One region of the Shewanella sp. S1-58-MNA-CIBAN-0166 genome, then DNA from elsewhere that is predicted to be linked to it. Evidence: predicted binding sites of a transcription regulator. Region 1 holds the regulator's gene; each other region holds the start of a gene.
The links. Region 1 encodes sigma-54, which starts transcription at its own class of promoters, with help from an activator protein. Its sites were predicted from a motif close to GTTGGCACGNNNNTNGNNT; they were not measured.

Region 1 (7,558 bases):
CATGGTAGACCTACCAGTAATGAAAGCCGTAGGACTAGCCGTTTGTGTCGGTGATGGTCATCCGTTTGTCAAACAACAGTGCCATATGACAACCACCCTCAATGGTGGCCACGGCGCACTGCGTGAACTCACCGATTTATTACTATTAAGCCAAGATAAATTTGCCAGTGCTCATGGTATGAGTATATGAGTAGAGTCACGCTAGGTATTATTGCTTTTTTTGGGCTTGCTTTTATATTGTACTGGCAAGCACAAGTAAAACGCAGTGAAATGGATGCGGTACAAATACGCGGTATTGAGCGCCCAGATTTTGTTGCAGATAACCTACGCACTACAGAATTCAATCAACTAGGTTTCGTCGAAAGTCGAGTCAGCGCCGAACACATGGAGCATTACGCCTCAAGTGACATCACTCACTTTACCAAACCTATTTACCTCATTTACCCTGAAAACGGTAAAGCACAATGGCAATTAAGTGCAGACCGTGGGCAATTGAATAAAAATACCAGCAAAGTCACATTAGAAAATAATGTTATTATTGATGCCATTGATATAGAAGAACCCCTGCAGTCACTGAGTACCCAAGCTATTACGGTGGATTTAACCACTATGATAGGATCCTCACAAGAGATGGTGTACATCAAAGGTAAAGGGTTTATTATTCAAGGTTTAGGCCTACATGCTGACTTGAATTCGCAAAAATTATCGCTACTAAGCCAGGTAGAAGGAACATATGAGCCACATTAATCGTCTCCACACTCGCGCCAATGTTATGTTATTAAGTAGCATACTTTGTATATTGAGTTTGCCTGCCATAGCGAAACAAGGGGATCTGAAACAAGAATTGAAAATCGCTTCAGTCAGTCAGTCTGCCGACATTAAGAATAATCAAATTGTTTTTAATGGTCCGGTAACGATTGTCCAAGGCACGATTAATATCAATGCAGATCAGTTACGGGCGTTTACCCCTGAAAACACCACCAGTAAGAGATTAATTGCTACTGGCACCCCGGCTACATTTTCACAAGAATTAGATGACGGTAAAATTGGTACCGCAAGTGCTAACGAAATTAGCTATGACCTTGCCACCACTACACTCACATTGACTGGCAACGCCAAACTTGATCAATCAGGTAGCCAGGTTACCGGTAATAAAATCAAGTACAACATCAGTGCTCAAGAGCTGATTGCCGAAAGTACTGGTACAGGGCAAGATCGGGTAATCACCATCATTCAACCAGAGAATTTCCAAGACGAGTCGGCGCCAAAGCAAAAACTCCCTGAAATTCCTGTTAACAAGCAGATCAAACCATGACCCAAATTACCTTAACCGCTGAAAATCTAGCTAAAAGCTATAAAGCTCGTCAAGTTGTTAAAGATGTGAGTTTAACGGTTAAAACAGGCCAAATTGTCGGTCTTTTAGGCCCCAATGGTGCAGGCAAAACCACCACCTTTTATATGGTTGTCGGCTTAGTAAAAAGCGATAAAGGCCGAATATTGATTGACGATGACGACCTTACTGCCGATCCAATGCATTTGCGCGCCCGCAAAGGTATAGGTTACTTACCACAAGAAGCCAGTATTTTCCGCAAGCTTACCGTTTACGACAACATAATGGCCGTACTACAAACTCGCAAGGAGCTCAGCACAGACCAACGTATTGAGCAACTTGAGCATCTACTCGAAGAGTTCCACATTACTCACATACGCGACAGCCAAGGTATGTCGTTATCGGGTGGCGAACGTCGTCGAGTTGAAATTGCGCGCGCTTTAGCTGCTAATCCAAAATTTATTTTGCTTGATGAGCCCTTTGCTGGTGTTGATCCTATTTCGGTCATCGACATTAAAAAAATCATCCAACAACTTAAAAATCGCGGTTTAGGGGTATTAATTACCGACCATAACGTACGTGAAACGCTAGACGTTTGTGAGCGAGCCTATATCGTCAGCCAGGGTAATTTAATTGCCGAAGGCACACCTGATGAGATATTAAGTAATCAACAAGTTCGAGCTGTGTACTTAGGTGAACAATTCAAGCTATAGTTACTTTACTGGCCTTTTAGTCTAGCTAACTCATTTCATTGAACGATACCTAAACAACGTTAAATGTCATTGATGTTTATGGCAATCCATTACAGTTCGAGATTGTCATTTTTATGGAAAATCATCTAGGGATAAGCGGTAAATGAAAGCGTCACTCCAACTTAAAATGGGTCAACACTTAACCATGACCCCACAATTGCAGCAAGCCATTCGCTTACTGCAATTATCGTCATTGGAGCTACAGCAGGAAATCCAACAAGCATTAGATTCAAATCCATTGCTTGAAATAGAAGATGAGTTTTCTGAAGCAAAAGACTCCTTAAAAGAAAACCGCGACCAAGCGGATACAGACTTTAGTGACAACAGTATTGTTAATGTCGAAAAAGACACTTCCACCGTCGACATAACAGAATCCATGACCAAAGAAACCATGGATGATTTAGCCATGGATACCACATGGGATGAAGTATACACAGCCTCACCTATGTCAGGTTCGGGCAGTGCAAGCATGCGCGATGACGACATGCCCTTTCAAGGTGAAACCACCGAAGGTTTGTACGAACACTTAGAATGGCAAAAAAATCTCACTCCATTTTCAGACACCGATCTCGCCATTGCCACCGCCATTATTGATGCCATTGATGAACGCGGTTATTTAACCCAAAGTACCGAAGATATTCTCGAAGCCATGGGTGATGAAAATGTGGAACTCGATGAGGTTGAAGCGGTATTAAAACGCGTTCAACACTTTGACCCTGTGGGTGTTGCTGCACGTGATTTAAGTGAATGCCTATTTATTCAATTAGCGCAATACTCTAACGACACACCCCATATCGATAATGCCCGTTTGTTAATTAAAGGCTATTTAGAGTTAATTGCTGGCCGTGATTTCAGATTATTGATGCGTAAAACAAAACTAAAAGAAAATGAGTTACGTGACGCAATCACTTTAATCCAGACACTCAATCCTCGTCCGGGCTTATTAATTACCCCCATGGATGATGAATACGTGATTCCCGATGTCACAGTATTAAAGAAAAATGGCCGTTGGGTAGTAGAGTTAAACCCAGACAACATGCCTAAAATTGGTGTTAATCAACAATACGCGGCCATGGCTAGAGGCAGTAAAAACCCGTCGGATAGTCAATTTATTCGAGGCCATCTGCAAGAGGCTAAATGGTTTATTAAAAGTATTGAAAGCCGTAATGATACTTTACTTAAAGTGGCAAATTGCATTGTGCAATTTCAGCAAGGCTTTTTTGAATATGGCGAAGAAGCCATGAAGCCTATGGTGCTCAATGATATCGCTGAAGCCGTAGAAATGCATGAATCGACCATTTCACGAGTCACCACACAAAAATATATGCACACCCCTCGAGGATTATTTGAACTAAAATACTTCTTCTCTAGCCATGTCAGTACTGACGATGGCGGGGAATGCTCATCAACGGCCATTCGTGCTTTTATCAAAAAGCTGGTTGCCGCAGAAAACCAGAAAAAACCACTGAGTGACAGTAAAATGGCTCAGCTTCTGGCAGAACAGGGCATAAACGTTGCTCGTCGTACGATAGCAAAATACCGTGAAGCAATGATGATCCCGCCCTCAAACCAACGTAAGAGTTTATAACCTACTAGGCAATGGAGGATTTTTTATGCAAATAAGTCTGACTGGACGTCATGTCGAAATAACAGAATCTTTACGTGAATACATCCACAGTAAATTTTCAAAGCTTGAACGACACTTCGATCAGATCCATAATGTACACGTTGTGCTCAATGTAGAAAAATTACAACAAAAAGCAGAAGCCAAAATCAACATTAATGGCGCAGAAATTTTTGCAATGTCAGAAAGTACTGATATGTATGCTGCAATAGACGCCCTGATCGATAAACTCGACCGTCAGGTAATTAAACACAAAGAGAAGAATACAAAACACTAACGATGGAACTTTGTACCATTCTGCAGCCGGAATGCACTACCTGTGCCACACCGGGCAGTAAGAAAAAAGTACTGGAACTCATCAGCAATTTAGTCGCTGCCCAGTACCCAACCCTGTCTTCGCAAGAGGTTTTTGAAAGCCTGTTAGCGAGAGAGAAAATGGGTAGCACAGGTATAGGAAATGGCATTGCGATACCTCATGGTAGATTAACGACCATCGATCACCCTATCGCGATATTTATTAAATGTGAAGAAGCCATTGCCTTTGATGCAATCGATAAGCAACCCGTGGATCTTTTATTTGCTTTGTTAGTCCCTGCAGACCAGTGCCAACAACATTTAGGCACGTTATCGAGCATGGCCCAAAAGTTAAGCGATAAGCAAATATTGAAACAGCTTCGTAAAACTCACGACGCAACAGAACTTTATCAGGTTATTACTGCATGAAACTAGTTATAGTATCGGGACGTTCAGGCTCAGGGAAATCCGTTGCCCTGAGAGTATTAGAAGACCTAGGATATTATTGTGTTGATAATTTGCCTTTACCACTCATTGGCACATTATTAGCCCAGCTTAAAGGCAGTAATGATTTGGTTGCGATTAGCGTTGATGTTCGTAACATTGCAGAACAAGGTAAAGTGCTTCAAGACCAATTGGCACTACTTCAAAATGACACTGAAATTATCAGTTTCTTTTTAAATTCCAATGACAAAGTATTGCTTAAACGTTACAGCGAAACACGTCGATTACACCCGTTATCTAAAAATCATATTTCACTGCAAGAAGCGATAAAACTAGAAGGCCGTTTACTTGAGCCTATCGCAAAAATTGTTGATCACTATATCGACACTTCTGCGCTAAATATCTACGAATTAAGCGACCAAGTTAGGCAAATATTATTAGGCAGTGTTGATAAAGAGTTAGTGATTAACTTTGAATCTTTTGGCTTTAAACACGGCATGCCGACAGAAGCAGATTTTATGTTTGATGTACGCTTTTTACCCAACCCACATTGGGAAATAGAACTGCGTCCATTTACGGGTTTAGACGAGCCCGTACAAGAATTTTTAGGTCGTCAGCCATTAGTTAATAAATTTATTTGGCAAATTGAAAACCTATTTGAAACTTGGATGCCGCATTTAGAACGTAACAATCGCAGTTACCTTACCATCGCGATTGGTTGTACTGGTGGTCAGCACCGTTCGGTATATATTGCAGATCAATTAGCAAAACGATTTCGACAAGGCAGTAAACACACGGTTAATGCTCGCCACAGAGAATTAAATATCAGTGATACTAATAACTAAGTGAGCATAGGATCGCGTCAATGATCAAACTTGAACGCCAAGTGACCATTTCAAATAAATTGGGGTTACACGCCCGTGCCGCCACAAAACTCGCGATGTTAGCGGCGGATTTTGATGCTAACATCACCTTAACTCAAGGCGAAAAAAACGCCAGCGCAGCTAGCGTACTTGGGCTATTAATGCTTGAAAGTGGTATCGGTAAAATGATTACGGTGACAGCTCAAGGCCCAGATGCTGAAGTGGCATTAAACGCAGTGTGTGATCTCATTAATGCTAAATTTGATGAATCTTGTTAATTTTTTAATCGCATTGAATTTATAAATAGCCTGTAATGTGTGAATAGCTGCAAGTTACTCATGCTTTAAGCCACCGTCATCCTTATTTTATGCGGCCTCTAAATGACTAGGCCATACTAACCAAACTGTCACGACATTGATGATCACCAGTAGACATCAGTCCCTCAAAAATATTAGCCCTTAGGTTTATCTCTCGCAGTTGATACCAATCTCATTAGTATCAGTTCATTCTGCGGGAGTTAGCGTTTAACATGATAAAGACATTACCGCTTCTAGCAACGGATCCAGTGCAACTCTGTTTCCGTGACGTGGTACGTCTATAGTATGTAAAGCAGCATTGGCTGCTGCAGAATTTCACCGCAGAAGTCATTTAAGTATTTTATTTCTGCATTTCATTGTCTTACGTAAAGACAGCTATTTCTGCATTTATACGCCTTGAACTGTACAACCTGAGAAACCCAGAATAATGACATACTGAATAATATAAGTATGACGAATAGGAAGTAGATATATGGGTAAAGAGTACCTAGACAATGAGATAACAGAACAACGTCTCAATCAACTCGTTCAAGCACTAGACAGTGGTCTGTTTGTCCATGCCCGTAACATGCTACATACCATGTCACCTAACGATGTCGCCCTTATTCTCGAATCATCACCGCCCAAAAATCGTCAGGTGTTATGGCAACTCATTGACCAACAATATGCTGGGGAAATTCTTGACGAATTAGGTGAAGAACTTAAAGATTCACTTATTAGCAGCATGACACCAGAGAAGCTTGCCCAGGCCACAATAGGCATGGATACAGATGACATGGCCTATATTCTTCGCAGTTTACCCGATGATGTTTACAAGAAAGTGCTCAAATCAATGCGAAGCCAAGACCGGGATAGAGTAGAGCAAGCATTGCGTTACCCAGATGATACTGCCGGCAGTATCATGAATACTGATACCGTCACCCTAAGACCAGATGTCAATATCGAAGTGGTATTACGCTATTTACGTCAACGGGGAAATTTACCTGATACGACTGATACTTTATATGTTGTGGATCGCCATGATCATGTTTTAGGCGGAGTAAGATTAGCTGATTTACTCACATGCGATCCAAGTGTAACGGTCCGCAGTATTATGGACACAGAATTAGAAAGTATTCCTGTAGAGATGTCCGATAAAGATGTGGCGCAAAAATTTGAACGGATGGATTGGATATCTGCCCCAGTCGTCGACAGCCAAGCAAAATTACTTGGTCGAATTACTATCGATGATGTTATTGATGTCATCCGCGAGGATGCCGAACATTCAATGATGGGAATGGCAGGGATGGATGATGATGAAGATACCTTTGGCCCTGTGCTTAAAAGCACTCTGAGACGCTCTCTATGGCTAACCATCAATCTATTTGCAGCATTACTAGCCTCATCTGTCAGTAACATGTTTGAAGGTACCTTAGAGCAATTCGCCACCATCGCAATTTTAATGACCATTGTACCGAGTATGGGAGGTGTTGCGGGTAATCAAACCCTAGCACTCGTCATCCGCGGGATTGCACTTGGGCATATTGGCCAAAGTAACTCACGATGGTTAATTGGTAAGGAATTAAGCATCGGATTATTGAACGGTTTAATGTGGTCTGTATTGGTCTTTTTTGCGGTATGGCTTTGGAAAGACGACATCGCATTAGGTGGATTAATTGGCAGTGCCATGCTGATTAATATGACGGTAGCAGGCTTTGCTGGCGCCACTATCCCCATAATGTTAAAAAAGCTAAATATCGATCCTGCGTTGGCGGGGGGTATGGTGTTAACGACGGTAACCGATGTCGTTGGCTTATTTGCATTTTTGGGCCTAGCCACATTATTTTTAATGCACTAAATCATTGATTTAAATCGTACATATCATGTCGTCCAACGAAATTGCGCTATCTAGTGCAATTTTACGGACCTCGGCGGCGTCGCTATACACATAAGTC
Region 2 (7,558 bases), on a different contig from region 1:
TAATGGAAGATTGTGAGTCAACTGCCAATCAGGTAACAAAGGAATCAATGTTCCTTGAGCGATTTCATCTTCCATTAAGTAACTGGCTAAATAGACAATGCCTAAACCACTTACTGCGGCCGATTTCAATGCTGGCGCATTATCGACACGAAAATTGCCTGATACACCTATTTCGCAATAATCTTCACCCTTTTTAAATTGCCACATGCTGTGCTCATGCCACTCGCCTTGATACACCAAACAATTGTGTTCAACCAATTGTTCTGGGCGGCTAATGTTACCATGTTGAGCAATATAACCCGGTGATGCGACTAACAAGAACTGACATTTCATTAACGGTCTTGCCACCATACCCAGCGGCAATTGCTCAGACATGGTTAACAATAGGTCTAAGCCTTCACTAACAACATCGACTTTATGATCAAGTAAGCTCACTTGCAGTTCAAGCTCTGGATGCCTTGCCATAAATGCTGGTAAAGCTGGAATAATGTGCATGGTGCCAAATGATTGTGATATCCCAACTTTTAATACACCACGAGTTGCATCATTTAAGTTGTGAACACTTGAAACGGCCTGCTCTGCATCACGAAGAAGTTCTTCGCCTTGTAGATACAATAAATTGCCGGCTTCAGTAAGGCTTAAACTGCGGGTTGTACGCTGAATAAGTTGCACACCAAGTTTATGTTCAAGATCTGCAACTTGAGTACTTACTTTAGATTTAGAAATGCCAAGACGTCTGGCTGCAGCACTAAAACTTCCTGCACGTGCAACATGAGTAAAAATTGCGATAGGTTCTAACAGTTCTAACATGAAAGTCGCCTTAAGCTGGTTACGACATTAATAAAAATTTCAGATATCTGTTAGCCATTGCTGGTAACTAAACCTTGCTTAGCATCAATATCGACACTCAGATATTATGATTGTTGCTGCCAAATGAGCATCAAAACAAACTAATATCTTTAATCAACACTAACAAATGAAGATTCTGAAATATAACCACATCTAAAGTAGAGTGTAATTTTGTAATAATTCTCAAGAGTATAACAAAAAAAGCCTCTATGGCTCTATATTTATAATTGACAATTTTTTTATCAGAACAAAGCAACACGAGCTATAGCGGTAAAACAGCTAGAATTGGCCCCAAAAAAAAGCCCCTGTGTCTTCAAAAAGAGCACAGGGGAAGGTCAGGTGTCCGGGAAGACAGGTTGAACAAAATAAATTTACTCTTTTAGCTCGCCTAGCTTGGCCAATGTATAAGGTGCAAGTTCTGGTATGGATTTACGCACTTGGCTTTCTAACACTAATAATCCTTCAAAATTATCACAAATTTTATCGGCTCGTTGTTCAAGGCCTTGTGATTGCGACTCAAGTTGTTGCTCGATGTCTTTACCGACATTGTCCATTTTTTGTGAAAAGGTATTCATTTTTTCTTCAAATGAACCGCCTTCAGAAGACATGATCTGGCTACCTAATGTCATCATTAATGATCCCATTGAGTTGGTGACCATTTGTTCTATCTCTTGTTCAAACTCTTCATTAAATGCATGTTCAATTGAAGACTCTGTTGAACCTAAATAAAATTTATCGCCTTGCTGATACGCCATGGTGTCAATGCGTGTTTGAATCCCTGTCATTAGCTTATCAATTTGGCTACCAGTGGCGTCGCCAAATATTGGGGTTAATGCCATATTGACTGCTTGAGATGCCATTACGACAACATCACCAACCAAATCAATTACCTCAGGTACTTGACGAGATAGCTCATCAGAATATTGAGTGAGTAACGTTTGTTGTTTAGCGGTTAAGGTGACTTTTTTACCGTCTACATATAGTTGATCGAGTTCAACGCGATATTTCTCGGATCCATTATCACTAATCTGCAATTTTTTTGGTTCAACAGTAACGTCATAGTTTAATGTCACATTGCACTTTTCATCATTAATGGACATTTTTGCCATGGCGGGAGTTAGCGCCCCTACTGTGAATAACATGCTGGTTAACGCTACACTACAAATCAACTTCTGTTTGGTCATGATAAAAATCCTTTTGCTATACATATATCAATAATTAGCTCGTATATGAGCTTTATAAAGCACAAGCTATGCCAACAACTATAACTACATGACTTTTAATAGGTTAATGATAAAATAAGGCAATATATAAGCTAATGAATAAACAATAGCGGAAGTGTATTCGTAAAATAAACCAATAAATAGTCTATTTTACCAATCTCAATAATAATTAATCTATCTAGGGCCTGCTGAGCTTCAGGATGAATTTTACTGCAGTTTGTATTTTGCTAGACAAGTAAGCGTATGCGACGTGTGGTTGTTCTAGATAAGTAAGCAATAACCTAGGCGAAAAGAAGCCACTAAAACTGCCCAAGTGGGCAGTAAAATGACTTTTAAAAGTTTTGAGTCAATATTATAGATTCAGATTTGATATACAAAGAGTGAGTACGTTAAGGTCGAACAACGTTAACCGCGAAAGATTAGCCCTTGTATAAACTAAAAAATTGAACGGCCTAACTGTTGGCTTAAATGTTCTAACATGGCTGTGCCCGCAAGCGAGTTACCATTATTGTCTAGCTCAGGTGACCACACACAAATAGACATATCACCAGGAATAACCGCAATAATGCCGCCCCCCACGCCACTTTTACCGGGCATACCTACTCGATAAGCAAACTCTCCTGCGCCATCGTATAATCCAGATGTCGCCAGTAATGCATTGAGTTGCCGAGTTTGCACCGGCGAAACTAAGCTGTCACCATCGAGTGTCTTACCGCGATTGGCCAAATAGAACATCGCGCGGGACAAATCAGCGCAATTCATTCTTAATGCACAATAATGAAAATAGCTTTTAAGTACGGTATTGACGTCGCCTTCAAAATTACCAAATGACTTCATTAAATAGGCAATAGATGCATTACGTGCACTAAACTGGAACTCAGAATCCGCCACAACTTTATCGTAGGCTAACGTCGGGTTCTGGCTCAATTGACGCACAACCTCAAGCATACGATGCTTAGGCGCCCCTAAACGGGCTTGCAACAAGTCAGCAATAACTAGCGCACCGGCATTAATAAAAGGGTTGCGAGGTTTACCGCGTTCTAATTCGACCTGTACCAGCGAGTTAAATGAATGCCCTGAGGGTTCTTTACCCACACGACTCCAAATTTCATCTTCAGTATATAAATTAAGTGCCTGAGTAAGGCTAAAGACTTTAGAAATACTTTGAATTGAAAAAGGCTCAAGGTAATCACCGGCACCAATTGTTTGGCCATCAAGGGTAGTAACGGCAATCCCTATTTTGTTAGGGTCAACGCAGGCAAGCGCAGGAATATATCCTGCAACCTTGCCTTTACCCAATAGCGATCTTACTTTATCGACGGCTTGTTGAAGTAATAATTGCTCAGGCAATTTAGCTTAACCCCACCAGATATCGTATAAATCACTCACTTCGAGGTTAGAAACTGGCTTGTCTTTCCAGAACGCATTCACTGCTGCGGTATCTTCATCAGTACATTTACCGATAGCTTGGGTAGCAATAATACCTTCCCATTGCTTGTGTCCACCACCGTGGAAACCTAATTGACGAGGTTCAATGACTTCAACAAGAAACTGATCAACTAAGTTATCAATATCTTCTTCAGATACCGACTCATCAAAAGTCCAGTTGATTTCAAAGCCTAATTCTTGAAACTCATCAACTCGTAATTTTTTACGTAAACGACGACTACGATTTTGCGCCATGGTGTATTCTCCGATTGCTGAAAGTGTAGTTGTGATTAAGCAGTACGCTCAAACATGATATCCCATACGCCGTGACCGAGTCTGTGGCCTCTTGCTTCAAACTTGGTAAGCGGACGATGCTCTGGACGTTCGACAACTGTACCAGTTGTTGATTGATTTTTATAACCTTCTGCTGCATTCATTATTTCTAACATATGCTCGCTGTAATTTTCCCAATCGGTTGCCATATGAAATACACCACCGATTTTAAGCTTACGGCGGATAAGTTGTACAAATTCAGCTTGTACAATCCGGCGCTTATGATGACGTTTTTTATGCCATGGGTCAGGGAAAAACAATTGTACGCGCTCGAGTGAACCATCAACAATGCTGTGCTCTAGCACTTCCATTGCATCATGATGATATACACGTAAGTTAGTCACTTCAGCTGCACCGGCATCAGAAAGACACGTACCAATACCAGGTTTATGAACTTCTATGCCAATAAAGTTTTGCTCTGGGGCAGCTTTTGCCATTTGGACTAATGATGCCCCCATACCAAAACCGATTTCTAACACGGTATCAGCATCGCGACCAAACACTTGAGTTAACTCCAATGCGTGTGGAGTATAATCAAGTCCCATTGCTGGCCAATGTGCTTCAATTGCTTGAGATTGGCCTTTGGTTAAACGGCCTTCGCGTAAAACAAAACTTCTGATTTTACGAATATACTTACCGTCTTCGTTAAATTCAGCTGTGGTAACGTCGCTCATCTTTGCCTCATTGTCTGCGTACTTTGTTGTGCTGTGTTACTAAATGTCTAACCGTTAAGCAGCCACTCTTTATCAACACATTACGCATTTGCTATCTGTGATAGATCAATTTTAAAATCAGTTGGGCATTATACCTAAACTCATTGCACATGTTTACGCTAATTTAGTGCAAACGTGTGATTTAAAATAGCAGTGCCACTTGTGTAATAAAATGGCTATGGCTACACTGCGCCCATGAAAAATCTGACTCCATTTTCTGAGCGTATCATCGCTTGGTATGACCTACATGGTCGTAAATCACTGCCTTGGCAGATCAATAAAACGCCTTACCGTGTTTGGGTGTCGGAGATCATGCTCCAGCAAACCCAAGTCGCGACGGTTATTCCCTATTATGAAAAATTTATGGCGCGTTTCCCCAGCGTGGTAGATCTTGCTAATGCTCATCAAGATGAGGTGCTGCATTTGTGGACTGGCCTAGGTTATTACGCCAGAGCACGCAATTTACATAAAGCAGCCCAACATATTCGTGATGCTTTTAATGGCGAGTTTCCTACTCAGTTTGATGATGTGCTCGCGTTATCTGGAATCGGTAAATCAACTGCTGGCGCAGTATTATCCTTGTCGCTCGGTCAACACCACCCTATTTTAGACGGTAATGTAAAACGAGTATTGGCCCGACATGGTGCTATTGAAGGTTGGCCAGGGCAAAAAAACGTTGAACAACAATTGTGGCAATTAACCGATACGTTCACACCTGCCAAAAACGTTGAAAAGTTTAACCAGGCAATGATGGATATTGGTTCAAGTGTTTGTACTCGCAGTAAACCTAATTGTGCAGCCTGCCCTGTAGCAATTGATTGTGTGGCTCAACAGACGGGTCATCAAAGTCTATATCCCGGTAAAAAACCTAAAAAAGTGACGCCAGAAAAATCAGCTTTTATGCTGGTATTAGTCGACAACAGCGGAGATTCTGTAAAAGTTCAGCTTATCCAACGCCCACCTGCAGGTATTTGGGGGGGGTTATGGTGTTTTCCGCAATTTGAACAGCAAGCAGAATTAGAAGATTATTTAACGCTGCATAATTTGACAGAGTCAGAACAAGGGCTTGCTGGGTTTAGGCATACATTCAGTCATTTCCATCTTGATATTCAACCAGTATTAGTTGAACTATCTGTCGATCAAGCAACAGGCATCATGGAACAAACCTCGGCTCTCTGGTATAACATAGAGCAACCTGCGAAAGTCGGGTTGGCAGCCGCCACAGAACGTATTTTGGCTAATTTAGCCGTACTTTTCGCGACATATTAGTTTTTAGTGTAATTAAAGTTAGTAAGGAATCATCATGGCTCGCACAGTTCACTGTCAACACCTAAACAAATCAGCTGACGGCTTAGATTTTCAGCTTTACCCAGGCGAATTAGGTAAGCGTATTTTTGACAATATCAGTAAAGAAGCTTGGGGCTTATGGCAAAAGAAACAAACCATGCTCATTAATGAGAAAAAGCTCAATATGATGAATGTTGATGACCGCAAATTTCTTGAAGAGCAAATGACTCACTTTTTATTTGAAGGTAAAGACGTTGAAATTGAAGGCTATGTTCCACCTGCTGAAGATGAATAACCTAGTAATATAATAGATAACTATATTAAACAACAAAGCCGCTTAACTTAGCGGCTTTGTTTTTGGTTATCAATGACTAAATCCGATAGATTATTGTTTAACGCCTTCCACTACCAATGCTAATTCAACGTTAGCAGAAGCTGGACCTAAATCCATTTTGACCCCAAAATCTTTCATCGCAAAAGTGGTTGTGCCGCTAAAACCAGCACGATATCCACCCCATGGATCTTTACCTTCACCAATAGCAACGGCATCAATGGTTAACGGCTTTGTCACACCATTTAAGGTAAAGTCACCATTAATCACAAACTGGTTATTGCCTTTATCAACAATCGAGGTTGATGAAAAAGAGGCTTCAGGGAATTTACTGGTATTTAAAAAGTCTTCGCTGCGTAAATGCTTGTCACGCTCGGCATGATTAGAATCAACACTGTTAGTATTAATTTTAACATTCACTTTGCCATCTGCGACTTTGTCAGCATCGAAACTGAAGTCGCCAGAAAACTCATTAAAGCGCCCAACCACAAAGCTATAACCCAAATGGCTTACACTAAATTGAATTGATGCATGCGCACCTTGAGTGTCGATAACATAGTCGGCAGCATTAACAGCAACAGGTAACATAAACGTTGCACTGATAAGTGCTGCTATAAGGTGTTTTTTCATGGTTTTTTATTCCTTTAAGTTAATAACAAGTAGATATATAAAGAGGTATTGATATATTCATCAAACATAACGGTTAATATATTCAACGGTTAAACAATTCAACGGTTAAACAATTCGATTATTTGCTAATACGATTTGGCATCAGCATTCTTTTAAGGGTGTTATCTTTATCAATAAAATGATGCTTAATCGCACCAGCTGCATGCAACACAACCAAGCCAATTAAGCTATAGGCAAGGTATTGATGTATTAACCCCGCTATATCAGCTTGATCATCAATAAAAGCATTAGGAAATGGCACGGCAAACCAGTCAAAAATCCAAATATCTCGACCATCGGCTGTCGAAATCATAATTCCTGAACTCATAATGAGTAACATTAGCGTATAAAGAACAGTATGAGCCCACTTTGCCAAGCGTTTTTCCCAAGGCTGATGATTCGATAATGGGCTCGGAGTGTGTGATATCCCTCGCCAAACTAACCTTAATAGCGTTAACCCAAGTAAAAGCAAACCGACACTTTTATGCAGATGCGGCGCAGTTTGGTACCAACTACTGTAGTAGGTAAGATCTACCATCCAATAACCAGCACTAAATAGACCAATAACTGCGATGGCGGACAACCAATGGAAAAAAATGGTTACTAAGCCATAGCCAGCTGAAGTGTTTTTTAACATATCTTACTTTCCTCTAAAAAAGTCACAACATTTTAACGTTAATTTTAGGAAAGAAAATCAGTAAAAATAGCCGAAATCGTTCTATAAA
Region 3 (7,558 bases), on a different contig from region 1:
TCATCACGCTGCCCCAGTCTGGCTGAGAGGTGATTAAACAATTAGACTTCAATAAATTTGAATTCAGTGTTTCAGCCACGTTTTTGTCAGGATCTGTACCACCGATTAAATGATCGGGATTAAATGCGTATTCGTCGACTTCAATATCCAAGTCATCAATACAAGTACCCGGTAAATCAATAATACGTTCAAGATTAAAATGCTTTGGTTCGATGACTTTGACGGTCAGGTCACCTTGGGCACAAGCGATTAAATCGCGGCTTAACGTTTCTTGTACGGCTTCGACACTGTCAAACTTAGTTTGGTTAAAACTATTTAAGTACAGTTTAAAAGATTTAGATTCAATCAAATTGACACTGTTGATATCTAACTGAACTTCCAAAATGGCAACAACAGGCTTGCCTTTAGCATTAAGCCAAGACAATTCATATCCGGTCCAAATATCGGTACCGTGAAAAGGGAGTTGACCACTTAATTCAATAGCATCTCGGTTAAGTTTACGTGGAACCCCTTGCAGCAGTGACGCGTCATACTCAGCTTGATAAGCAGTTGCTTGGCCTAATGTTAGGCCTTTTAATGCTGCTGCATCACTATAAGGGTCGTGATTGTGTGTCATCTAATCGGTTTCCGTGTCAAAATATGGTTTTATTATAAACTACGAGTGGCTTAAGTGTCTTGTTCATCTGCATTAGATTGCTTTATAAAAAACTATCTTAAATCTTATCAAGATACGCTATCTGAATTTCCGCGCTATTATCCTTTGGGCGAAGACTCAATATGTATTCAAGGCACCTTTAATGCGGACACTGATGATACTGTGTTCTGGCAGCCCATTAAACGTGACAATGTCGCTGACTTTAGTAACGTGGAGCATGCATTAAATATTCAATTACACCAAGATATTCATGCATTTTATGGCCAGTATTTTTCCGCGCCATTACCGTTTACTGCATCATTTGGCGACGGTGAATTACTCCAAGCATGGAATCAAGATGACTTCGAAAATTTGCAACAAAATGTAATTGGTCATTTGATCATGAAGAAAAAGCTCAAACAACCAGCAACTTGGTTTATCGGTGTGCTAGGTGATGACGACGAAATGCTGACGGTAAACAATGATGATGGCAGCGTGTGGATTGAAATTCCAGGTGAAAAACAGCGCACTAAATTAGCCGAATCATTAACGGCGTTTTTAGAGCAAATATCGCCGATGATCAAACCGCCATCAAAACCCGTCGAGGAATTACCTCATACGGTAGATCATCCAGGAATTTGGCAACGCATTAAAACCATGTGGGATTATTTGTTACGCAAAAAGTAACCGCATCAAGCATTGAAGTGCCATTTTATGGTGCTTTAATGCGTTCATTGCATGCAAACACAAGCATTCAAACACGAACATTCAAACACTCATCTTCCTCGTAACATCCTCCTTTACGCTTCGCTTAGGTTATTTTCTCCACACTTTAGTGTCTGAGTTATTTTGTCTATGCACGCTTGTTTATCAACAATCCACAATCCGTAGCTTATGGGCAATACTTCAACGCCAGCCCGTTTAAATAATTTGTAGGTTGTTAGCTCAAAAAAGTTAGCCCAAGGCCCAGGAAAACCAATAAGATCAACAGCAAGGTATTTGTCTGCATAACGACACAATAGGTCTATTTCGGTACCGGCAATGGTATACCCAGGCCAAGTATCAATATTGTACTGTGTTAACGCCTCAATAAGCTCTTGCTGAAATGTGTCTATCTCTGAGGTCACGCTGTGTTTGGCATTAAAGGTTGTTATAGAAGTAACATATTGGCGTAACAGGTTGTGTTCTGGTAATAACGAGTCGTCCATAGACAAATATATCAACTGCTTTTGACGTGCCCTGGTAATGGTGACGTTAAACACATCCGCTTTATTTAAATAAGCAGCCGCACGTTTACTGTCGTTATCAATCGCAAACGAAATCAGCATGATATTCCGCTCTTCGCCTTGAAACCCAAACGGCGTGGCTGCACGTATGCTGTGTTTAATGACATCTGTTTGAGGGATCTTCTGCTCAATCAATGTGGCGATATATTCAGCCTGTGCGCTAAAAGGCGAGATAATCCCAATACTATGAGTGATGCCTGTTTGGACATCTTGTGTTATTTGATGTTGGATCTCTGCTAATAGACTTAGGGCTTCTTGCTGGTTAACGCCCGATGTATCACGAGTACCGGCGATACGATGAAGGTGCAAATGGCCTGAACTGGTGCAGGGTCGGTGTTGCATGATTTTTAATTTAGATTGATAAAAAGACTGGTTACTAAAATGAATCAGCTCAGGCTTACTTCTAAAGTGTTCATCTAAAAAGGCCAACTCTTGCCCGCTAGCTAATGTTTTTAGTGCTAAATCTAAGATGGAGTTATCTCGATAACTGATGGCTCCTGGGCTGCTTTCGGGCACATTATTTTTGGCAAGCAATTGAGTTTGTTTGCTTCTGGCTAAAAAGGAATAATGTTTTAATTGCTTCGTGTCGCCAACAATCAATACACGTTTTGCACGGTATAGCGCAGGTAAGCAACTGCTAATGTTACATTGTGTTGCCTCGTCAATAATCACTAAATCAAACATTTCGCGATTAAGCGGCAATACTCTGTGTAGGCTGTTTAAGCTTGCTAGCCAGATGGGAAATGCGGCAAATAATGTGGCGTATTCTATTTTTTCAAATAACGCGAGTTGTTTACTGGACGTTCTACTGCGAATCGCTTTGTTAAAAGCCTGTAGCGATTTACGGTGCTGATTAACTAATGTGTTTAAGTTATTCTTTTTTAGTGCATTAAGATATTCAGCTGCCAGTGTTTCCCGCGTAACAGTGTGTTTATTAATGGTGTTTAACGCATCCCATTGATGATGCCATTGGTTTATTGACCCTTGGGTAAAAAACAAATAAACCCGTTTTAGCCATGTTGATTGTTGTGCTTGAAGTTTATGTAGGTGCAAACCACGGCGAATAGACCTGCGACTGAACGCCAGGAAACGTTTTTCCAGTTTTATCAGTAATCGTTGCAGCTTATTCAGTTCGTCTTCACATGCTTGTGGGTTTTGGCTTAAGTCATCGCTAAAGTATCCTGCGAGTAAGTCGGCGGTATAGTCTTTTAATTGTTTTAAAAATACTTTTTGTCCTGCGCGAATAGACACGTCGCCCAAGTTAAAATTACTCGCCAATTTATCTGCAATCACATCAAGGGCTACGTCATTATTGGCCACAATAAGCACCGACTCACCGCGCGCCATATGTTCGGCAGCAACAGCAGCAATGGTGTAGCTCTTGCCCGTTCCTGGCGGACCAGATACGCAGCCTAAATCGGCATTGGCAGCGATATGAATAACTTTCTTTTGTGGCGTAGATAATAACCCCGGTAAAAAGTCATATTTAAGTGTTGGGGCTCTGAGTCTTACAGCACGTTTTTCAAACGTTTGGTTAAACAGTTTACAAATAGGAGCTGATTGTTCGTTAGCGCTAATGATACTTTCTAATTCGTGAAGTACACCGCGACTGCTCGATGACCTCTCGACAAAAAGTAGCATCGAAATAGGTAATAAGCGGGGAGTGTCTTGGGTTAATGCTTTTTTAATGTCTTGGTGCCCAGCAAGCCTGGGATATTGCAATAACTCTAGTGAGTTTATGTCAATTTGATTACTGCTAAAGTATGAGGTCCAAAAAGATGGTGAATGTATATCTTCATTGATGAGATCTTCTGAAAGCTCATTATCTTCTGGTAGCAATTGTTGCAGCAGGGCTTCATTGATTTCAGTGTCTTCTGTTTGGGCTGAAAAATAGAAATTATTGTTTTGTTGTTCAATGGTGGCTTCATTAAACAGCAGCGGTGAGACAACCGTTTTGAGCTCACCTTTTATGGTTACTTTACCGACAAATAGAAATCGTGCGTACAGCAGTATTCTTTCTCTTTGATACATCGCCACTCGTTTAAGCATTGGCTCAGCAAATTCTTGCGGGATAGGCAAACGAGGTAAAAAACCAGTGCCTAGTTCATCTTGCCCTTCAAGAATGAGACGATCTTCTTGTTTAAACTTGTTCACATTCCAAAGATTGATGGAGGCGCTATCTTCCTTATAACAATCTTTGTAGTAGGAAATAATCTGCTGATAACTCAATGGCACAATTCCATTTATTGATGATCCCAAGACAAATTAGACACAATACGGCAAGGCTCGCAGCGAAAATGAAACATGTCTAAAAGTGGCTCATCTAGCTTCCAATCTTTAGATCCACAGCGTGGGCAGGGGCGAGCTAGCTCTGCTTGCAATGATTCGCCGCCCACACGGTATAAGTAATAATAGGTGGGGATATTAGTTAAATATTCTATCCGGCCACGTAAATCCCAACCGCGTCTAAATAAGTCACTATCCGCTCGAGTGATCTCATCCAAAGCTGCAAACTCTGCTTTAGTGGCTGCGGCCATTTGCAGTTCATCGCATGCTTGCCACTCTGTTTGCCATTTTATGATGCGTTTGTGATCGCCATTAAAAGTAGCAGGCAGCTGATAAAGAGGTATTGGTAACAGGTTATCGCCATTACGCAGTGGCGAACACATATGCACATAACTGGTATACAGCAGTTGCCATGAAGGCGTATCGGTATTGCTGGCTTCGGAGTTAATGTCTTGGCCGATGAATTTCTCTCTAGGGGCCAATAGCTTAGCTGCAGTTAGGCCTGCTAAGGCCACTTTTACCCATGGGCTACTGTGGCGGTTAGCTAAGCTGGTTTTTTCAGGTAACAGCAAACGAACTCTAAATTCACCGTCATTAAAGGCGACCGCAAATTCACGTCCTAAAATTTGTCCATTAGCTCGTAAGGCTTCAAGAAAAGCGTTAATGGCTTTCTCTACCGTATCAATTGTCGTATCGGCAAAACATTCAAAGCGTAGTTCGGTGACAAACATCTACTGCTCAGCCTTATTATTGATTATGTAGCTTTGAGTCATATTATTTTGTAATTGGTTTTCTAACTCAGTAACTCGTTGGGTTAGCTGACTAATGTGTTGTTGTAGGGTCATAACCTGTTGGATCACTTGAGTAAGATCGGGTTGATCATGTGATGAGACATCGGCTATTGATGGAATGTCTGCTAATTCCGGTAAATGTTGCCACTCAGATTTAGGCAGCGCCTTAAATTGTTGTAAACCTTGGATAAGGGTAGGCATCGGAATGCTATTGCCTAAACGACTTTTTATCAGGGCCAAGCTGGGCGTATGCCCATTGTTAGCAATTGATTTTGCTGCGGCAAGTACTTGTTCAATTGGACTCATTGTTGGTTTAATTCCTTAATTCCATATAGTGAGATTAACTAATTCTTGTTGAGTTAAAACATAAAGCTATATAAATCAGTATATTATTTTATGGCACGATTTTGGCTTAAAGGATCTGTAAATACAATGCGGATTTTATTTTAACAAAAAGGATGCAACATGAAATTAAAACTTATCGCAGCGGCATTAATTGGCGCTACATCACTAGCATTAAGTGGTTGTGTTATTAGTGTCGGAGACCATGAATCGGGTAAAAGTGCTGATTATTGGCAAGTGCAACAAGATAAAAATCGTGATCTGTTGAGCAAATTGTCTATGGGAATGAGCAGTGATCAAGTCACAACCTTAATGGGAACGGCTGATTTTAGTGAAGCTTATACCAAGTCGGCTCAAAATAATGCAGAGCAATCCATCAAAGTGTTGTTTTATCGTACCCAATGGGCAGAAGGCGATGGTAAAACAACCAAAGATGAATGCACGCCAATTGTGTTCAAAGATGACGTTTTAGTGGGCTGGGGTGATACCGCCTACAGACAGCACTAATTGCCGAGTGAGGTTATCCGACATTAAGTGTTAATTACAATTTAGCTCGCATCATCACGTCCAATTGGTCAATCACTTCTGACCATTGGGCGTCTTGTAATAATGCCTCTTTTAAAAATGCTTTTTGACCTGAATTCCAGCAATCGGCATCAGTAATTAATGTGTGTTTATCCAGTTTGTTTTGGATAACAAAGTCGTCGATTCCCTCTTGATCGTGAGGCAAACCTAATTGCTTAAATAAGTGACTTAAATCATTTGATGTAGTGTCCATTTGGCGCATTCCTTATGATGGTTAGATAAACAATTTTAGTATCCGTCTTGATGAGATAAATTGCAAACAACTGACACTCACAATCGCTAACAGGTAAAATGGGTAAACAAAACTTGTACAATGTTTCAAACTTGTTAAGTTAAGTTTAGCGAGTTAACCAACAAGGAATAATAATGGACAATAACACCTTGGAAACTTCACGTGCAGTATATTTGACGGCAGAAGACTTACGAGTCGCAGCTTCTATTCTTTATAACGCTTATCATGATGATCCCTATTTTATCGAGGTACTTGGGCAAGATGACAATCAACAATACGAACAGAAACTTCGCGCGGCGATTCGTGAAGAGTTAAATGAACTGTGGCAACAAGAACAACCTTTAATTGGCTTATTTGACGGTGACCGTTTAATTGGAGTTGCCTGTGTGATTACGCAACAAGTACCTTTGGGTGAGGGGCGTTATTGGCATTGGCGTTTTAAAATGATGTTGGGTACAGGATGGAAATCAACTCAAGGGTTAATGCAAAAAGAGACCTGCATTTTAGAACATCTTCCTTCGCAAAAATGCGGGGTTTTGCAATTTATTGCCTTATCCCCCAATGAGCAGCAAAAAGGTTATGGTGCCAAGTTAATTCAAGCGGTATTGAGTTGGTGTGATGAGCAACCTGGGCTTGATGGCATTGGGGTATTTGTGAGTAACTCTTCGCACCATCAAGCATTCGTGAAACAAGAATTTGTCAGCATTGCCACTGTGAGTATTGGCAATATTGAAGGTGAAATATTGTTTTACAGTAAGGCATAGTGTCTAAAATGAAAATAATCTAATACTAACAGAGCATACCATTAGCGAGTTGTTAATAAGGAGTGAGTAATGGAACCTAAGCGTTATTCTTCATTTGCAGAGTTTTATCCATTTTATCTGTCGCAACATCAAGATCCCGTTTGTCGAAGACTGCATTACATTGGCAGTAGCATTATTTTAGTGATCATTATTAACACTTTGATTAACCAACATTGGTGGCAGTTATTGTGGTTGCCGGTAGTCGGTTATGGTTTTGCATGGTTAGGGCATTTTATATTTGAAAAAAATCGCCCCGCAACATTCACTTATCCGCTATACAGCTTATGGGCAGATTGGGTCATGTTTGGTCAAATGATAAAGCGTTTATGGCGCAAATAACCCTGGAAGTATTAACTTGCTCACGCTTTTGTAAGCAATATCCTACAAGTGTGTAAGGGATCTTATCTAAAGTTGTCAGTGTTTAACGTTATAAATTATTGTTAATCTTTTAAAATCAGGTAATTACATTTTTCTAACGATTTACTGACATGTGGGATGTGTATTTAAATGGAGTTGAGTGACTTTTATCGGCGTTTATTTTGGCTAGAATGTAGTTATCGAAAGCGGGTCATCAGTTGGTTTTCTTAGGATGAGAAATA
Region 4 (7,558 bases), on a different contig from region 1:
CGTCATCATTAACAAGGGTAATTATACTTAAAAAATATCATTAAACAGTGTTGAATCAGGATTTATGCCGCAAAAATAAAAAATATATATAAACAAGATCAAAAAACACCCCTAATACGTAAAATGTTTAATTCGAAACTCGAGTTATTTCATCTCACAAACGTTCTACTAAAGTTAACACCAATAAAAAGACTCCTGAAACCGCGGCATCAATTCACCCTCGGTTTTGCTTTGTTAAGTCTGTCGGCTGTTATCCTAATAGATAAGCCTGTTACTGTTGTAAAACCATTTAACTCAATTAATACTTAAGACGTTCATATGAATAGCCCGTCTTGATAATGCATTTGAGCATAACTTTTCACACATAACACAATATAATTTGGCATGTTTAAACCACAGATCAAGGTGATCATTAACCTGTTTGTGTACGTACAACAGTGTAGATTATTCGTTAAAAGTCATTCAGGGGCCGTTATGATCATCCCATTATTCCCATTACCGATTTGCTTATTACCTCAAGGATATACCCAGTTACGTATTTTTGAACCTAGATATAAACGCTTAGTATCAGAATCGCTAAAAAGTGGTGTTGGTTTTGGCTTATGTATGTTGGCTGATGATAAAAAAACCATATTACCCATGGGCACATTAACCCAGATTATCGACTTTGAAACGCTTGAAGATGGCTTATTAGGTATTAGTGTGCAAGGGCAAAAAACGTTCATTATTAACAAAATAAGTGTTGATAGTGACGGTTTAAAGCGTGCCGATGTCAGCTTAATTGATTCTTGGCCGTGCGATATCATTGAACGACAAACTGAACAGAGCCACGATCACACTGATGAGCGTAAAAAAGATAAAGCACTTAGCAATACGTTAAAGCAAATTTTACAGCAATACCCACAGCATCTTGCCCACTATTCTGAAGAAAATTTTAATGATATTGCGTGGGTTTGTCAGCGATGGCTTGAAATTATCCCATTGAGTTCCAAAGAAAAATATCAGTGTCTCAATAGCCATGATCATCAATTAGCTAAATCATTCTTAGCCGACATAATAAAATAATACAGAACTGTGATCCGAACCCAATAATGCCACGTACAAGATAATGATACTGCAGCTTGTTTGAGCTCAGGATAGCCACAGCATAAAGACGTAATCTCTTATGCTCAATGAGTTATTTATTGGATGCGGGTGAAATAATGGAAAATGTTCAATCACAAAGCACACAAAGTCGTTATGATAAGGGGCATCTTGCACAAAGATCCCTAATTAAACTAAGCGGTGCTATGAAATCAAACGAACCCAATCCAATGGCTGATGAGCTTGCGTCATTAATGATGCAGGTGGCTAATGATCGATGCAAAGCATCTTTTGCAAAACTTTTTTCGCATTTTGGCCCAAAAATTAACTCTTTTGGTGTTCAGCGCTTAAGCCAACAGGGCTTAGCCATGGATTTAGTTCAAGAGACAATGACTCGAGTATGGACAAAAGCCCATCTTTACAATGCAGACAAAGCAGCGGTAAGTACTTGGGTATTTACCATCATGCGTAATCAATGTTTTGACATGCTCCGTAAAGTACAACATAACCGTGAAGATTCTTTCGGTGATGATATTTGGCCTTTATTTGAGTCTGATGAAGCTGAAAACAACGACGATGATTTTTTATTATCGGCAACTTTATTGCTGCATGTAGAAGAATTACCTCCTCTACAACGCCAAGTAGTACAAGGTATTTATATGCAAGAGCTTACTCAACAAGAGTTAGCAGACAAACTTAACATTCCAATTGGAACGGTTAAATCTCGACTTAGACTTGGCTTGGAAAAATTAAAAAGCTTTATGGAGAAACACTATGATTAATTACCACCCAGACCAGCATTTGCTGTCTCTCCATGCTAAAGGCGAGTTGCCGCTATCGATGTCGATTGCTATCTCCGCTCATGCTGAATTGTGTCCTCATTGCCAGCAACAACTTGACCAGGTGACAATTGCGTTGTCTGAGCAACAGTTTGAGTCGGCCGTAAAAACTCAGTCGGTAGACACTAATAATAATCAATTAGACGCACTACTCGAGCAGCTACTAAATTCAACCTTAGATACTTTAGAGGTTGAACAAGCTAGTACAGTTGATCAGATTGAAGACAATAGCGTTAGTATTAAAGGTCAACATTATCCGCTGCCTAAGGTATTTCGTAAGCAAATTAATGCTTCTTGGCAGGGTATTGGTAAAGTCAGCCGTTTGAGACTCGATACCGGAGAGCCACAAGCAAGAGCAAGCTTGTTGCATATCGCAGCCAACGGTGAAATTCCTGAACATACACACAAAGGTGCAGAGCTAACATTACTGCTCGCAGGTGAGTTCAGCGACTGTTACAACACCTACAAGCCTGGTGACTTTATGTTGCTTGATAAAGAGCACCAACATTCACCAAAAACACTTGAAGGTTGTTTGTGCTATACCATTGTCGATGCCCCGTTATACTTCACTAAAGGGTTCAGCAAACTATTAAACCCAATTGGCGATTTACTTTACTAACCATTACGTTAGTTTCTTAAAATGTTAACTACTAAGGTTTGTGTATCGACAACTTGGCCGCTATTTATCATTAAGTTGTACCAGCAATAAGGGATGATGAGTGAATTTTCGTCATCCCTTTTAACACTATCGACATCCGAGCAAGGTGAGAATTGTCGATGATTAGTCACTAATTGCTATTTTTTAATCGAAAACTGCATTAATTTGATTAAAAATTGAAAAAGACTATTGCCATATGCAAACACTCAGTATATTATCCACACAGATTTAGTTTTCTTGTTAATTTTGGTTACCTACCTGTAAGTCTGCTCAACTTCACTTCGTAAATAAACCCAAGACAAGCTTCTGTACATCGTTTTTGATTTCAATTGATTTCTGTTGATATGATAATTTAAATTATATTCACGTCATCTTGTTGTCATAAAACTATGTTTAACTTACAAAGTTAAGTACTAAATATGTATTAATTTTTTTATGGCTATATGTCATGTGACAACATCAATGTTGCAAGCATAAAATAGACCTTAATCAACTATTTACATATCAACACTTGATTAGTGAGTAAAGGATAGGTTAAGTTAAATCTCGAAACATTAATCTTTTGCAACACTAAAAAATGCCAAGGATATTTTATTGAACAATTTTCTCACCTAATGGTGAATATATAAGAAGGAGTGTGACCTATGTCATACAACATGAATGGACACGAAATTTCAGTTAGCTTTCCGGTTAACTCTATCTCGTCAAACAAGAATTCAATTGCTTTTACCGACAGCCTAGGTAAAAACAAAAAAACCTTTTCAAAACGTATTGAAGCATTAAACTTCATGAAATGGTTAATCTCTGCCAATAAGTAATACCCCCTAACGCTTTGCGTTAATCATTTGCTCTGTTATTTAATAAACTCATTTCTCGGTATTCTCCTCTCACTTACCGATGTTTATTAAAACAGGGCAAAATGAATAACTCACTCGCATCATTTTAAGTTATTCTTCAGCGTTACATCCCAGTTAACCCCTCTAAAATATCTAATTTTATATCAACAACTTATAGAAAAAACATCTTGCATTCACCCTGTAATTAAACAGTGTGCGAAAATTTTCGTTGGTATCTTGGCAACATTGTTTTATTTCCCAAAACTCCCCCCTGATGTATATAGAGAATATCGGTTGCATTGGCAGTTTTACTATTCAAATAATGTTGTAACACTAGAAATCCAACCGGGTCGTACAATAATTCAAATTCAATTCCCGACTGGCATACTGTATTCCACATATCAAAACAACGTCGTGATAGTTTGCCAAAATGATATTTATGACCATCATTAATAATTGTAGGAAAATAAACCTCATCGACTAATTGTGAGAATTGTTGACGTAAATATTCATCCCCTCCCACGGTACTGCAAGTTAACACCTCAATGGTAAAAACTTTCGTTAATGATAAATGAGCCAATTGTTGAGTAAGTTGTTTATTTAAATAAGCCGCAGTGGTCCCCGTACCTGAGGGTAAAAATACCTTTAGCTTATTTTTTTGTTGATCTTGCGCCCATTGAATAATTTCACAGGCAAGTTGTGTTATCCCGGTTTCGGCATACTCACAACGCCCACCTTCAGGAATAAAAAGTAATTGTTTTTTATCTGCGTAGCTTGGATTCGATGAAACAATATATTGCATCGCATCGTCTAAATGCATACTTTGAAGATTTTCAACATCGGTCAAATGACTAACATCAATAATATTGGCGCCATTTTGTATCGCAGCGGCATAATTGCCTTGAGGATGTTGTAATAAAAACTCGCTGATATGGCTTACATAGTAATCAAATTTCCACCCTTGCCGCTTAGCCAATACTGACATGGAATATAATGAGTTGGCTTGGGCCGAACCCGATGCCACTAGTTGGGTAACATGTGAATAATCATGATGCAAAAAATGATAAAATTTACGTGCTTTATTACCACTAAAGTCAGCATGTAATAAATCATCTCTTTTAATGTAGATGCTGCGTCCACCAAAGTTCATCGTTTGCACTGGGCTTATCGAAAACATGAATTGTCTCAATCAACTGTAATATGAGCATTTTAACTAAAAAATGATAAATCTCATCGATTCATTTGCGTGAATCCTCGCACTGTTCTACTTTTACAATACCACAGCAACACTTAACCCTTAATAATCAACAAATTGAAAACATGGCATGAAAATGGCTTTATATTGAGAATATTGACTATTGATAGGAATGAAAATGTCTCTTTTACGCTTAATCTTTAATATTGCTTGGTTTTTAATGGGTGGTTTTGTTATGGGCCTAGCTTGGTGGTTTGTTGGAGTACTGTGCTTTATCAGTATCATTGGCATCCCATTTGGTCGTGCTTGTTTTGTTATTGGCGAACTGGCTTTCTGGCCATTTGGACAAGAGACCGTTAACCGAAAACACATTTCAGGCCAAGAAGATATTGGCACTGGCACGTTAGGTTTGGTGGGTAATGTAATATGGTTTTTATGCTTTGGTATTTGGCTCGCGATTGGTCATCTAGTCCATGCTCTGGCTTGTTTTGTAACGATTATAGGTATTCCGTTCGCGTTACAACATCTTAAATTGGCCTTATTAAGTTTAACCCCTATTGGTCAAACCGTTATTGCCAAACCGACTTATTAACATTCGTTAATAACCGCTGAATGACCACTATTCTAAAAAGCCGATAGCATAATGCTGTCGGCTTTTTATTTGCCTAATCGTATCAGCACCGTGTACATTGCCATTCTTAAGCACTGAAAGGTTATTCAGTCACTTTAAAGACAATAATGGGATAACATGAACTATTGGTTAATGAAGTCTGAACCAGACGACTTTAGTATTGATAATCTACAGATGAGTAAGCAGCAAACTGTTGCTTGGCAAGGTATTCGTAACTATCAAGCACGTAATTATATTCGTGATCAAATTACATTGGGCGATGTAGTGTTGTTTTACCACTCTAGCTGTAAAGTTCCTGCCATTGTGGGTTTAGCAAAAATTAGCAGTGAAGCTCAAATTGATAGCAGTGCTTTTGATAACCGTTCACCGTATTTTGATGCAAAATCTAACGCTAATGCGCCTCGATGGTGGCAAGTCGATATTCAATTTATGGCCAAATTTTCTAAGCCTGTGAGCTTGAAGCAATTGAAAGCCGATCCCGCGCTGCAAGATATGGTATTAGTGGCTAAAGGTGCCCGCCTGAGTATTCAGCCCGTCACACAGTTGCAATACCAACACATTATGCAACTAACAACCTTAGAATAATAACGTTAGATTGATGACCTTGCATCGGTAACCTTGAATTAAAACAGACCAGCTTGTCAGCAGGCCAGTAAACATCTTCTTTAAATCAGCCTCCTAAAGACAGCTCAGACTACGTAAACACTATTAGCTATAAATAGTCTGAGCTCAAATACTAACGGCACAGTGATAAGATCACGCAATGCCCATATTAGTTAATCATTCGCCCTATTCCGCCAAGTACAGAACCTTCACCTTGGTCTTTGCCACCACTTGATGGTGCATGAGCAATAATTCTGTCAGCCATACGAGAAAACGGTAAGCTTTGTAACCACACAGTCCCATGGCCTTTTAAGGTTGCAAGGAACAAACCTTCACCACCAAATACCATCGACTTTAATGAGCCTGCACGTTGTATGTCATAATCAATCCCGGGAGTGAATCCAACTAAACAACCGGTATCGACCCGCAATGTCTCACCGTGTAATTCTTTTTTAATCAGTGTCCCACCAGCATGCACAAACGCCATGCCATCACCTTTAAGGCTTTGTAGAATAAATCCTTCACCACCAAAGAAACCGGTGCCTAATCGCTTATTAAACTTCATGCTTACTTGCGTGCCTAAGGCTGCCGCTAAAAAGCTGTCTTTTTGGCAGATAAGTTCGCCTTGATGTTGAGCTAAGTCTATCGCCAAAATAGTGCCAGGAAATGGCGCAGCAAATGCCACTTTTCGTTTTTGTTGACCTTGATTAGTAAAGTGGGTCATAAAAATACCCTCACCCGAAATGGCGCGTTTACCTGCACCAAGTAGCTTGCCAAAAAAACCGGATTCTGGTTCAGAGCCATCACCCATTCTGGCCTCAAACATAATGTCTTCTTCGAGGTAAGTCATCGCACCCGCTTCAGCAATAACAGACTCATTTGGGTCTAATTCAACTTCAACCAGCTGCATGCTAGAACCTATAATTTCATAATCTACTTCATGACTTTTCATGCTCATTTTCATTCCTTAAAAATTTATTTAATGTTTGCAGTTGCCCAATTCAGTATTAAGGCATTATTCCTTATGGATGATTTAAGGTAACAAAATGATCATCCATTTAACATGACAACATTTCAATAAAATATCCGCGTTCTGTTGCCACTGCATTTGTTTGCCAATTGTGTCCATCGTTAACCTAAACCCGCACCGCTCAATCCTGATTGTTGTTGTAATTGATATTGAGCAAATTCTTGCAAAATAAGCTCGGTAAATAACTGCCCAGCTCGCCCAAGCGGACGTTCAAGTGTGGACACTAATTGCGGTGTAAAACTAAAGCGGTTACCACCAATAAAATCAATCTCGATCAGTTGCCCTTGATGTAATTCTTCAGCAATTAAAAAATCCGGCATCCAACCAAAACCCAGGCCTTTTAGTAAAGCATTTTTTTTCATGATAAAGCCTGACAAATAAAAGACTTTATCGCCGCCAAATTGCATTTCATCGCGGTCACGTTTACCAGGAGATGAATCTTCGATGGTTAACTCAACATGTTGTTGCAATTCAGGCAAACTAATGTCTTTAAGATGACTTAAGGGATGTTGTGATGACGCGACAAGCACGCTGGTAATAGCAGGTAGCGGTTTAGGATGATAAGAGGGGCCAGTACGATAATCCTTAACCAGCATTAAGTCGGCCTGGTCGCGCTCAAAGCGATGCTGTACCCCGCCTAAAAACTCCATATTAAGCTGCACTTTAGTCGGTATGTTGTGTTC

Region 2: the regulator sigma-54 is predicted to act here: its motif matches at 2,091-2,109, upstream of AAEY99_RS05145 (YggN family protein).
Region 3: the regulator sigma-54 is predicted to act here: its motif matches at 5,393-5,411, upstream of AAEY99_RS15115 (DUF3192 domain-containing protein).
Region 4: the regulator sigma-54 is predicted to act here: its motif matches at 4,736-4,754, upstream of AAEY99_RS06625 (YccF domain-containing protein).

Annotation. Positions count from the first base shown of each region.
Region 1 is NZ_JBEOPN010000029.1:56,396-63,953, forward strand. Features, by position in the region: gene kdsC (3-deoxy-manno-octulosonate-8-phosphatase KdsC) at 1-190, shown strand, start outside; gene lptC (LPS export ABC transporter periplasmic protein LptC) at 187-747, shown strand; gene lptA (lipopolysaccharide transport periplasmic protein LptA) at 734-1,315, shown strand; gene lptB (LPS export ABC transporter ATP-binding protein) at 1,312-2,043, shown strand; gene AAEY99_RS16555 (RNA polymerase factor sigma-54) at 2,186-3,670, shown strand; gene hpf (ribosome hibernation promoting factor) at 3,696-3,983, shown strand; gene ptsN (PTS IIA-like nitrogen regulatory protein PtsN) at 3,986-4,429, shown strand; gene rapZ (RNase adapter RapZ) at 4,426-5,289, shown strand; gene AAEY99_RS16575 (HPr family phosphocarrier protein) at 5,310-5,585, shown strand; gene mgtE (magnesium transporter) at 6,097-7,461, shown strand.
Region 2 is NZ_JBEOPN010000005.1:107,878-115,435, forward strand. Features, by position in the region: gene AAEY99_RS05140 (LysR family transcriptional regulator) at 1-810, opposite strand, end outside; gene AAEY99_RS05145 (YggN family protein) at 1,221-2,033, opposite strand; gene glsB (glutaminase B) at 2,508-3,422, opposite strand; gene AAEY99_RS05155 (YggL family protein) at 3,429-3,755, opposite strand; gene trmB (tRNA (guanosine(46)-N7)-methyltransferase TrmB) at 3,791-4,507, opposite strand; gene mutY (A/G-specific adenine glycosylase) at 4,742-5,815, shown strand; gene AAEY99_RS05170 (oxidative damage protection protein) at 5,850-6,128, shown strand; gene AAEY99_RS05175 (YceI family protein) at 6,219-6,794, opposite strand; gene AAEY99_RS05180 (cytochrome b) at 6,913-7,470, opposite strand.
Region 3 is NZ_JBEOPN010000025.1:41,047-48,604, reverse strand. Features, by position in the region: gene queF (NADPH-dependent 7-cyano-7-deazaguanine reductase QueF) at 1-616, opposite strand, end outside; gene syd (SecY-interacting protein) at 671-1,321, shown strand; gene AAEY99_RS15130 (DEAD/DEAH box helicase) at 1,435-4,074, opposite strand; gene AAEY99_RS15125 (Zn-ribbon-containing protein) at 4,164-4,937, opposite strand; gene AAEY99_RS15120 (hypothetical protein) at 4,938-5,303, opposite strand; gene AAEY99_RS15115 (DUF3192 domain-containing protein) at 5,463-5,846, shown strand; gene AAEY99_RS15110 (DUF2789 domain-containing protein) at 5,881-6,117, opposite strand; gene AAEY99_RS15105 (GNAT family N-acetyltransferase) at 6,291-6,920, shown strand; gene AAEY99_RS15100 (Mpo1-like protein) at 6,990-7,298, shown strand.
Region 4 is NZ_JBEOPN010000007.1:115,041-122,598, forward strand. Features, by position in the region: gene AAEY99_RS06600 (LON peptidase substrate-binding domain-containing protein) at 475-1,065, shown strand; gene AAEY99_RS06605 (sigma-70 family RNA polymerase sigma factor) at 1,203-1,865, shown strand; gene AAEY99_RS06610 (ChrR family anti-sigma-E factor) at 1,858-2,541, shown strand; gene AAEY99_RS06615 (hypothetical protein) at 3,225-3,398, shown strand; gene AAEY99_RS06620 (1-aminocyclopropane-1-carboxylate deaminase/D-cysteine desulfhydrase) at 3,622-4,593, opposite strand; gene AAEY99_RS06625 (YccF domain-containing protein) at 4,790-5,203, shown strand; gene AAEY99_RS06630 (EVE domain-containing protein) at 5,360-5,827, shown strand; gene AAEY99_RS06635 (TIGR00266 family protein) at 6,015-6,803, opposite strand; gene AAEY99_RS06640 (LysR family transcriptional regulator) at 6,977-7,558, opposite strand, start outside.